2 regions of the Alteromonas pelagimontana genome follow, and region 2 is predicted to be linked to the other one. Evidence: predicted binding sites of a transcription regulator. Region 2 holds the regulator's gene; the other holds the start of a gene.
What was found. The regulator sigma-54, encoded in region 2, starts transcription at its own class of promoters, with help from an activator protein. The targets are predictions, from matches to a motif close to GTTGGCACGNNNNTNGNNT.
Positions count from the first base shown of each region.

Region 1: the regulator sigma-54 is predicted to act here: its motif matches at 1,976-1,994, upstream of CA267_RS14365 (flagellar hook-length control protein FliK).

Region 1 covers NZ_CP052766.1:3,264,255-3,268,993, forward strand. Annotated here, with positions in the region: gene fliH (flagellar assembly protein FliH) at 1-147, shown strand, start outside; gene fliI (flagellar protein export ATPase FliI) at 140-1,474, shown strand; gene fliJ (flagellar export protein FliJ) at 1,480-1,920, shown strand; gene CA267_RS14365 (flagellar hook-length control protein FliK) at 2,084-3,865, shown strand; gene fliL (flagellar basal body-associated protein FliL) at 3,955-4,479, shown strand; gene fliM (flagellar motor switch protein FliM) at 4,493-4,739, shown strand, end outside.
Region 2 covers NZ_CP052766.1:1,173,439-1,178,177, forward strand. Annotated here, with positions in the region: gene lptA (lipopolysaccharide transport periplasmic protein LptA) at 1-331, shown strand, start outside; gene lptB (LPS export ABC transporter ATP-binding protein) at 331-1,056, shown strand; gene CA267_RS05385 (RNA polymerase factor sigma-54) at 1,135-2,622, shown strand; gene hpf (ribosome hibernation promoting factor) at 2,653-2,940, shown strand; gene ptsN (PTS IIA-like nitrogen regulatory protein PtsN) at 2,949-3,392, shown strand; gene rapZ (RNase adapter RapZ) at 3,423-4,268, shown strand; gene CA267_RS05405 (HPr family phosphocarrier protein) at 4,268-4,540, shown strand; gene CA267_RS05410 (substrate-binding periplasmic protein) at 4,648-4,739, shown strand, end outside.

The DNA.
Region 1 (4,739 bases), 2.1 Mb from region 2:
AAGTGGAATTTTGTAGAAACGCCAGGAATGGAGCGCGGTGGTTGTGACATTGTCACCTCACAAAATGCGGTGGACGTATCTACGGAACGCCGCTGCAAAGATATTTTAGATAAATTTCTAATGGAACAGGGCCTTCGTGATGACTAGTCCGTGGGGCGATTATTTTCTTAAACTGGAAAAGCAGGTGCCTGCACCCCCGGTTGTGGCCGCTGGAAAACTGGTGCGTGGTATCGGGCTGACGCTCGAAGCCGTAGGATGCCAGTTGCCAGTAGGCAGCCAATGTATGGTGCAAACCATCGAAGGTGAAATAGAAGCGGAAGTAGTAGGCTTTGGCGCAGACATTACCTATTTAATGCCCACAGAAGCGGTGCGCGGTATTGTACCTGGCTCTCGGGTAATGCCGCTGAACCGCGAAAGCGGCTTGGCGGTAGGCATGAGTTTGCTGGGCCGGGTGGTCGATGGTAACGGCAATCCGCTTGACGGTTTGGGAGCTATTGTGGCCGAGGCCCGCGTACCAACCATTAAACCGCCCATGAACCCGCTTGCTCGGCGCCCAATCAGTCAGCCGATGGACGTGGGAGTGCGTTCCATTAACGCGTTAAATACTGTCGGCATGGGGCAGCGTATGGGGCTGTTTGCTGGTAGTGGAGTGGGTAAAAGTGTGCTGCTTGGTATGATGACTCGCGGCTGCAAGGCTGACGTTGTGGTGGTTGGCCTGGTTGGTGAGCGGGGCCGGGAAGTGAAAGAATTTATCCATGATATTTTAACTGAAGAAGAACGTGAACGCGCTGTGGTTGTTGCTGCCCCAGCAGATACCTCGCCGCTGATGCGACTCAAAGGCTGTGAAACTGCGGTCACCATTGCGGAGTATTTTCGCGATAAAGGCATGAATGTGCTGTTGTTAATTGATTCGCTAACCCGATACGCCATGGCGCAGCGGGAAATTGCCCTTGCAGTGGGTGAACCTCCAGCGACAAAAGGATATCCGCCTTCTGTCTTCGCCCGTTTGCCTGCGCTAGTGGAACGAGCGGGTAATGGCAATGAAAAACAGGGGTCGATTACCGCCTTTTATACCGTGCTTACTGAAGGCGATGATCTTCAGGATCCCATCGCCGATGCGGCCAGAGCCATTTTAGATGGACACATTGTATTGTCTCGAGCATTGGCAGATAGCGGTCACTATCCCGCTATTGATATTGAAGCTTCTATTAGTCGTGTAATGCCTATGGTCGTCAGTGACGAGCACTTAATGCAGGCCAGAAGAATTCGGCAGGTATATTCCAATTACAAGCAGAATCAGGATCTTATTGCTATTGGCGCTTACGCCAAAGGCTCAGATCCGCGTATTGACTTAGCCATTCGCGCTGAACCCGCCATCAAAGCCTTTTTGCAGCAGGGGACTAAGCAGGTGTTGCCGTATCCGGAAAGCCTGGAAGGAATGAGTGCGCTGGCGACTGGATTAGGTAAAGGTTAACGGATATGCGCCAACTCGAATTAGTTGCCAGATTTGAAGAAGAAAAAGAGCAAAAGGCCGCGCGAGCATTCCAGCTTGCCCAGCAGCATGTGCTCCAGCAAAAACAGAAGCTAACGAGTTTGCAACAATATCGGTTGGATTATTTGCGGCAAATACAGCAAAACGGCAGAGCTGGCGTTGCGGCCAAACAGTATCACCAGCATTTATCATTCGTCGGCAAGTTAGACAAAGCCTGCGAACAGCAAACGCAGTTTGTCTCGCAGGCAGCTATGGTTGCTGATCAGCGTAAACGCGTGTGGATGGAGCAGCAAAAGCGCCGGAAAGCTGTCGATATTTTAATAGATAAAAAGCAGCAAGAGGCAATTAACCGGGAAGCCCGCCGCGAACAATCTATGAACGATGAATTTGCCATGCAGAAATTTTTTCGCGCCAAATTGAACAAATAACTGCTTCTCCAATGGGTTAGAAAATTTGCGGGTGTATCTGCAAGTTTTTTAATCAGTTGGAACAGGAATTGCTCACTCCCCATTAAGAAAGACGATAATCATCCGTAGGCCGCCAAAAAATTTGCCGTTAGCCGTAAATCGGAAGCACAGGAATAGGGTCATTATGCAACAAATTGCCACCCAGCGTTCAGATATTGCCACTTTACCGGTAGATATTGAAGTACCGCAAGAAAAAGGTGTTTCATCTGAGAGCGGCAGTCAATTTACTGACATTATGCAACGCGCAGGCGCTGAAAAACGTGCTGAGAAAGGCGGGCAGCCGCACCCGTCCGATAATAAAAGAATTACAGAAAAGGCTGCAATCGACCGCCACGCTGCCAGTTCTAAAAGTCATAGAGCCGAACTGGACAAAGCTGCCGCGCAGAATCAGGATGCTAAACAAGCTCTGGCAGATAAAAACGAAACCGACTGGTTAGAATATGTCGATGCGGTGCGCAAGCTACAAGAGAAAGACAACGAATTGTCGGAAGAATCCGCTTTGGGTAGTGCTGAAACTGACGTTGAAGCTTTAGTGAAGCAAGAAAACGATCATTTGTTCGTTTTACCTGACGGTATGACGTTACAAGATGCTTCAGAATTAAAAGGTGACATTACTTCGATACCTGAGTTGCTAGCCAAATTGCAAGAGCTTCTGGCTCAGCTTGACGCTGAAGGCGCGACTGATGCTACCGCGGGAAGTGGCGAGTTGAGCGCTTCTGCTGAACTGGAAGCGCTGGCGGCAGCGTTACTGAATAAAATGGACGCTAACGAGGCAACAGGCAAGCAGACTGGTTTATCCACGTCCGAACTAAACAGCTTGATAACGAATTTGCAGTCAGCTTTGTCACAGGGCGCAACAGGTAATAATACCGCAGATGAAGAGTCTGCTGAAAACGCATCAGCGTTGTTGGACATGTTAAAAGCTGAATTGGCGGGGAAAACAGCCAACACAGCTCATAGCAATGCTAATGGCTCAGACACTTCGGCTTCGTTGAATATAGATCCCAATACTGCCAACGCCAGCATAACTTCTGCAAGCGGTGTGGATGCGGCAATGCTGTCAATGCAGGAGTTGTCGGACGAGGCTAAAGCGAGCGCGGCAGAAGATCTTGCCGAAAAAGTAGTAGCGCTGCTGCCTCCCTCAGCATCTGAGCAACAGCAACAGTCGGTGAAAACGGCTGTGATTGCTGGCATTAACGAAATTCAGGATCAGCTCGCTCAGGGACGGGAGCCAGGAATTAACCTACAGGACATGATAGCCCAAGCAATGAGTGAAGCGGATATTACGCTTACTCAGCAGATGAATCAGAGCATTGAGCAACAAATCAGCCAGTTGAACCTGGGAATAAATGCAGCTCAGATGGCTGTGGAACAGGCGAACAGTGCAAGGCACCAGGCGTCGGCGGATGTAGCCATTCAGGAAAATAATCAGATCCGCAGCGAAGCCAGTAAGTCGCAGCAGATACAGGACGGGTTTGAAAAACCCGTCAACATCCATCAGCCGGAAGGTCAGCAACAACTTAATGAAAAGATTCGCTGGATGCTTAACAGCCGCAACACCATGGCGGAGATTCGTCTTGATCCACCTGAAATGGGCAGTATGCAGGTGCGGGTAAATGTATCTGGCGATACTGCCAGCGTGAATTTTATTGTGCAATCACCGCAAGCTAAAGATGCACTCGCGCAGGCTGAACCCCGCTTACGGGAATTGTTGGCGGAGCAGGGCATTGAGCTGGGAGAATCCGTTGTTCAACAAGAAAGCCGGCAGCAAGGTGAAGATGGTGACTCTGGAAACCGGTCTGGCGGCAGCGGTGGAGGTTTTACCGAAGAGGAAATGAGTGACACCACAGTCATTGAGCAACCTCTTACTCACCGTGCGCAAGGTGGTATTGACTACTATGCTTAATATTCACCGTCTTACATTTCATTTGCGCAGAGATTGCCATTTATTTATGAACGTTGATAATACGGGCAAAGGCAAAAGAAAGGTAAACCATGGCTGACGAAGAATTACAGATTGAAGAAGGCGGCAAGAAAAGCAAAATGATGCTGATCATCATTATTGCGGTTGTGCTGCTAGGAGGCGGAGCGGCAGCTTACTTCTTTTTATTTACGGGCGATGATACGCCTCCTGCTGAACAAGTTGCAACCGGAGATGACACTGCTCCAGCGCCAGTTGCCAAAACGAAAAGTGAATTGGGCACAGCGTTGTATGTCGCAATGCCAAGACCTTTTGTATTCAATGTACCCGGCAACGGACGTGATCGCTTAGTCGAAATAAAAGTGCAATTAATGGTAAGAGGCGTTGATAACGAAGAAGCTGCCAAAAAGCATATTCCTTTAATTGAAGGCACTTTGCTACAGGTCTTTAGCGCCGGCACCGCTGATGATCTGATAACCGAGGCAGGGAAAGTGACCCTTCGGGAGCAGGCATTAACTGAAGTGCAGCGAGTGATGAAAGAAATTACAGATGGCAATGTAGTCGAGCAGGTGCTGTTCACCGGCTTTGTGATGCAATAACCAGGATGACACTGTGAGCGACTTATTATCCCAAGACGAAATTGATGCGCTCTTGCATGGGGTGGATGACGTCGATGAAGAAGATGTCAGCGATTCTGCCTCTGATGCTTCTGCGCTGGAATATGACTTTTCTTCTCAGGACAGAATTGTCCGTGGGCGCATGCCAACGCTGGAGATTGTAAACGAAAGATTCGCCCGGCATTTGCGGGTAAGTTTGTTCAATATGATGCGCCGTGCTGCAGAAGTATCAATAAACGGCA
Region 2 (4,739 bases):
CGGTACACCTGCACGTTACCAGCAAATTATGGATGATGGCACGAAGGTGAAAGCCAGCGGCAATGAAATCCGTTATGAGGTAGCGAAACGTACTATATCTTTGACTGGAAATGCTGAGATCCAACAAAACGATAGCGTAGTAAAAGGCGATACCATTACCTACGATATGGCGAAAGAGCAGTTGTCTGCCACCGGTGGAAATGAATCAAGCCCTGGTCGTGTTACCACGGTTTTTCGGCCAGACGCAGTGAACAGCCCGAAAAAAAGTGAAGGTGAAAACCAATCGGAAAAACCACAAGAGAACCCAGAATCAGAGGAATCACAGAAGTAATGGCCACCTTGTCCGTCAGTCATCTGGCGAAATCCTATAAATCCCGTCAGGTAGTACGAGATGTCAGCCTTTCTGTATCCACCGGGCAGATTGTCGGATTATTGGGCCCTAACGGTGCCGGAAAAACCACCACCTTTTACATGATAGTAGGGCTCGTATCATTAGATAAAGGTAAAATCTTTATCGATGATAACGAGTTAACCCATCAACCCATGCACGAACGGGCCAGAAAAGGCATAGGATATTTGCCGCAGGAAGCCTCTATTTTCCGAAAACTGACAGTGCATGAAAATATTATGGCTATCCTGCAGACGCGGAAAGGCTTATCCTCTGTACAACAGGAAGAAGAAGCCGACGCGCTACTTGATGAATTTAATATCAACCATATACGTAATAGTACGGGTATGAGTTTGTCAGGCGGTGAACGGCGCCGAGTCGAAATTGCACGCGCGCTGGCTGCCAACCCTCAATTTATTTTACTCGATGAGCCCTTCGCCGGAGTTGACCCGATTTCGGTTAATGATATAAAGAAGATCATCCAACATTTGCGTGACCGTGGAATAGGGATCCTAATCACAGACCATAACGTACGTGAAACCCTGGACGTCTGTGAAGAAGCCTACATTGTAAGTCACGGCGAGTTGATCGCTCAAGGTAGTGCTGAACAGGTATTAAGTAATCAAAAAGTACGGGATGTATACCTTGGTGAACAATTCAGGCTATAGTAAAGATATGAAGAACCTGCATATCTTATTGTTTATTAACGGATGCAAGCGTACACGAGCATTGAAATTAAGACGTAGATGAAACCATCTTTACAGCTAAAATTTAGTCAACAGTTAACTATGACGCCCCAATTGCAGCAGGCAATTAAACTGCTGCAATTGTCGACGCTGGATCTTCAACAGGAAATTCAGGAAGCTCTGGATTCCAATCCCCTATTGGAGGTGGATGAAGGGAACGATGATGTCGGTGAGAAAAACAATCTCGACAATGACGACTTTAATGAAACGGCAAGTACGCCGTCGGACAATATGGATACCGGCGAAGCGTTAGAGAAAAACGACCTGCCTGACGAGCTTCCTATTGATAGTACCTGGGATGAATATTATTCCGCGTCTTCTGCCCCCGCAGCGTCTTCCTCTTCTGGTGGTAGTGGTGGCGACGATGAACAGGTTTTTCAGGGTGAGACCACAGATAACATTCAGGATCATCTCTTGTGGCAGATGCGTCTGACACATTTTTCTGATACCGATCGTGCAATTGCTATGGCCATTATTGATTCCATAGACGAATCGGGATATTTAACTGTCACCGTTGAAGACATTCTACAAAGTGTAAACGACGAAGATATGGAAGATCCTATCGAAGAAGACGAAGTTGAATGTGTACTTAAGCGGATTCAAATGTTCGACCCTCTTGGTTCTGGGTCCCGTAATCCGCGGGAATGCCTGATGGTGCAGTTAAAGCAGTTCTCCCCTGATACGCCCTGGCTGGAAGAAGCCAAAATGATCATCGATGAATATGCTGATTTGTTGAGCAGCAAAGATTATCGTACGTTGATGCGCAAATCGAAGCTTAAAGAAGATCAGTTGCGCGAGGCCATGCGCTTGTTGCAAACGCTGAATCCTCGCCCCGGCAGCGCCTTAATAACCAAAGAACCGGAATACGTAATACCGGATGTGTCGGTTACCAAGAAAAACGGCCGTTGGGCAGTTGAGCTTAATCCTGACAGCCTGCCAAAGCTAAGTGTGAATCAGCAGTATGCCGCTATGAGTCGTCGTTCGAGAAACAGCAGTGACTCACAGTTCATTCGCTCTCATATGCAAGAGGCGAAATGGTTCATAAAAAGCTTAGAATCCCGCAATGATACATTGCTGAAAGTGGCTAACTGTATTGTTCAGCAGCAAATGGGCTTTTTTGAACATGGCCCTGAAATGATGAAACCTATGGTGCTAAATGATGTCGCAGAGATGGTAGACATGCATGAATCTACTATTTCGCGGGTAACCACCCAGAAATACATGCACACGCCCCGTGGGATTTTTGAGCTGAAGTACTTCTTCTCCAGCCATGTGGCGACAGATTCTGGCGGCGAGTGCTCATCTACCGCTATTCGCGCATTAATTAAAAAGCTGGTGGCAGCAGAAAAACCGAGTAAGCCGCTAAGCGACAGCAAGATTGCTCAATTGTTGGCCGAACAGGGTATAAAAGTTGCTCGGCGAACAATAGCAAAATATCGGGAGTCGTTATCGATCCCACCGTCTAACCAACGTAAAAGCCTTATCTGATAAGGCGGCTCAAAATAAGGAAGACGAAATATGCAAATCAACCTTACTGGTCATCATGTCGAGATCACTGATTCTTTGCGTAATTATGTCGAAACAAAGTTCAGCAAGTTAGAGCGTCATTTCGATCACATATCTAATGTTCATGTAATACTTAACGTAGAAAAACTTAACCAAAAAGCTGAAGCCTCCATGCATCTCAGCGGTGCTGAGGTGTTTGCATCTGCGGAAAACTTAGATATGTATGCGGCAATTGACGGTATGGTAGATAAGCTTGACAGGCAAGTTATCAAGCACAAGGAAAAGTTGAAAAAGCACTAATGCCCGTCATGGATATTCAAACTCTAATCAGCATGGACCGCACTGAATGTGCGGTCCATTGCAATAGCAAAAAACGCATCCTGGAAATCATCAGTGGTATAGCGGCCAAAAATAATCCTCAGGTAGAAGAGGCTGCGGTTCTCACTGGGTTGCTTTCTCGAGAGCGTATGGGAAGTACTGGAATCGGAAACGGTATTGCGTTACCGCATGCCAGGTTGCCGGGCCTGGATCGCGTGGTTGCCATTGTCGTTACCACTGAACCCGCTATCGATTTTGATGCTATTGATAATAAACCGGTAGATATTTTCTTTGCATTACTGGTACCAGAAGAACAAACTGAAGGACACCTACAAACATTAGCTACGGTTGCCTCTAAACTTAGTGACAGAGACACAGTTAAAGCAATTCGGAAAGCCACCACAAGCGATGATATAGTGACGGCCTTGAAATAAGCCGTCACTACGTTTACAGGGAGATGGGCATTGAAGCTTATTATTATCAGTGGGCGTTCCGGGTCAGGAAAATCTGTCGCCCTGCGCGCGCTGGAAGATTTAGGGTACTACTGCGTCGATAATATTCCGGTTAATCTGCTTCCCGCCCTTACCCATACTGTTGCAGAAGAATACGATCAGGTTGCAGTTAGCATTGATGTTCGAAATCTGCCCAAAGATCCCGCTGAACTGGTAGAAATTCTTGATTATCTGCCGGCGTCTTGGAATATGACCATAGTTTATATCGACGCCAGCGATGATATTCTGGTTAAGCGGTTCAGCGAAACTCGTCGTTTACACCCGTTGGCAAAGCTAAACAAATCCTTGTCTGAAGCGATTAAAACCGAAGCGGGTTTACTTGCTCCCATTGCGGAGCGAGCGGATTTATATATTGATACAGATTCCTTATCTATTCATCAATTAGCAGAACTCATTCGAGAACGCATCCTGGGGAAGAAAAGCTCCAGATTGGTATTGGTATTTGAATCTTTTGGGTTTAAGCACGGTATACCTAAAGATGCCGATTATGTATTTGACGCGCGATTCCTGCCCAATCCACATTGGGAGCCTGATTTAAAGCATCTGAATGGATTGGATTCGCCAGTTGAAGTGTTCCTTGGCTCACTGCCCATTGTTACCAAGTTTATCTGGCAAATACAGAATCTACTCACCACCTGGCTGCCTCATTTAGAGCGCAATAATCGTAGCTATGTCACTATTGCTATTGGTTGCACTGGTGGTCAACATCGTTCTGTTTTCGTAGCGCAAACGCTTGCCAAGAATTTCAGTGATATTCATCCTGATGTTCAGATCCGTCATCGTGAGTTAAACAAATAATGCGAATAGAAAAATCTCTTACTATAGTGAATAAGCTTGGACTTCATGCAAGAGCAGCGACTCAGTTAGTTCAACTGGCAAACCAATTTGATGCTGAAGTCACCCTGATAAAGGGCGATAAAGAGGCCAATGCGAATAGCGTACTGGGGCTGATGATGATGGAAAGTCATCAAGGCGAACTAGTTACCGTTATCAGCAATGGGCCGGATGCTGAGGCTGCGATGCAGGCGATTGAAGCGCTTATCGCTGGTAAATTCAATGAAGCAGAATAGCGCTTGTTTTGCTAAAGCAGTATTACGCCCGTAAAGTCTTCTTCTCTATTCCTTACTGAAAAACTTCTCCTGCTAATTTCGTAGAGAGGTCTTGATTGCGCATCATAATGGAAGTTATAAACGCCTACAAAGGCTTCGCGAATCATCGTATTGTGTGGCTATTCATTTTATCCGTCTTTTCCCCTTCCCTGCTGGCGGC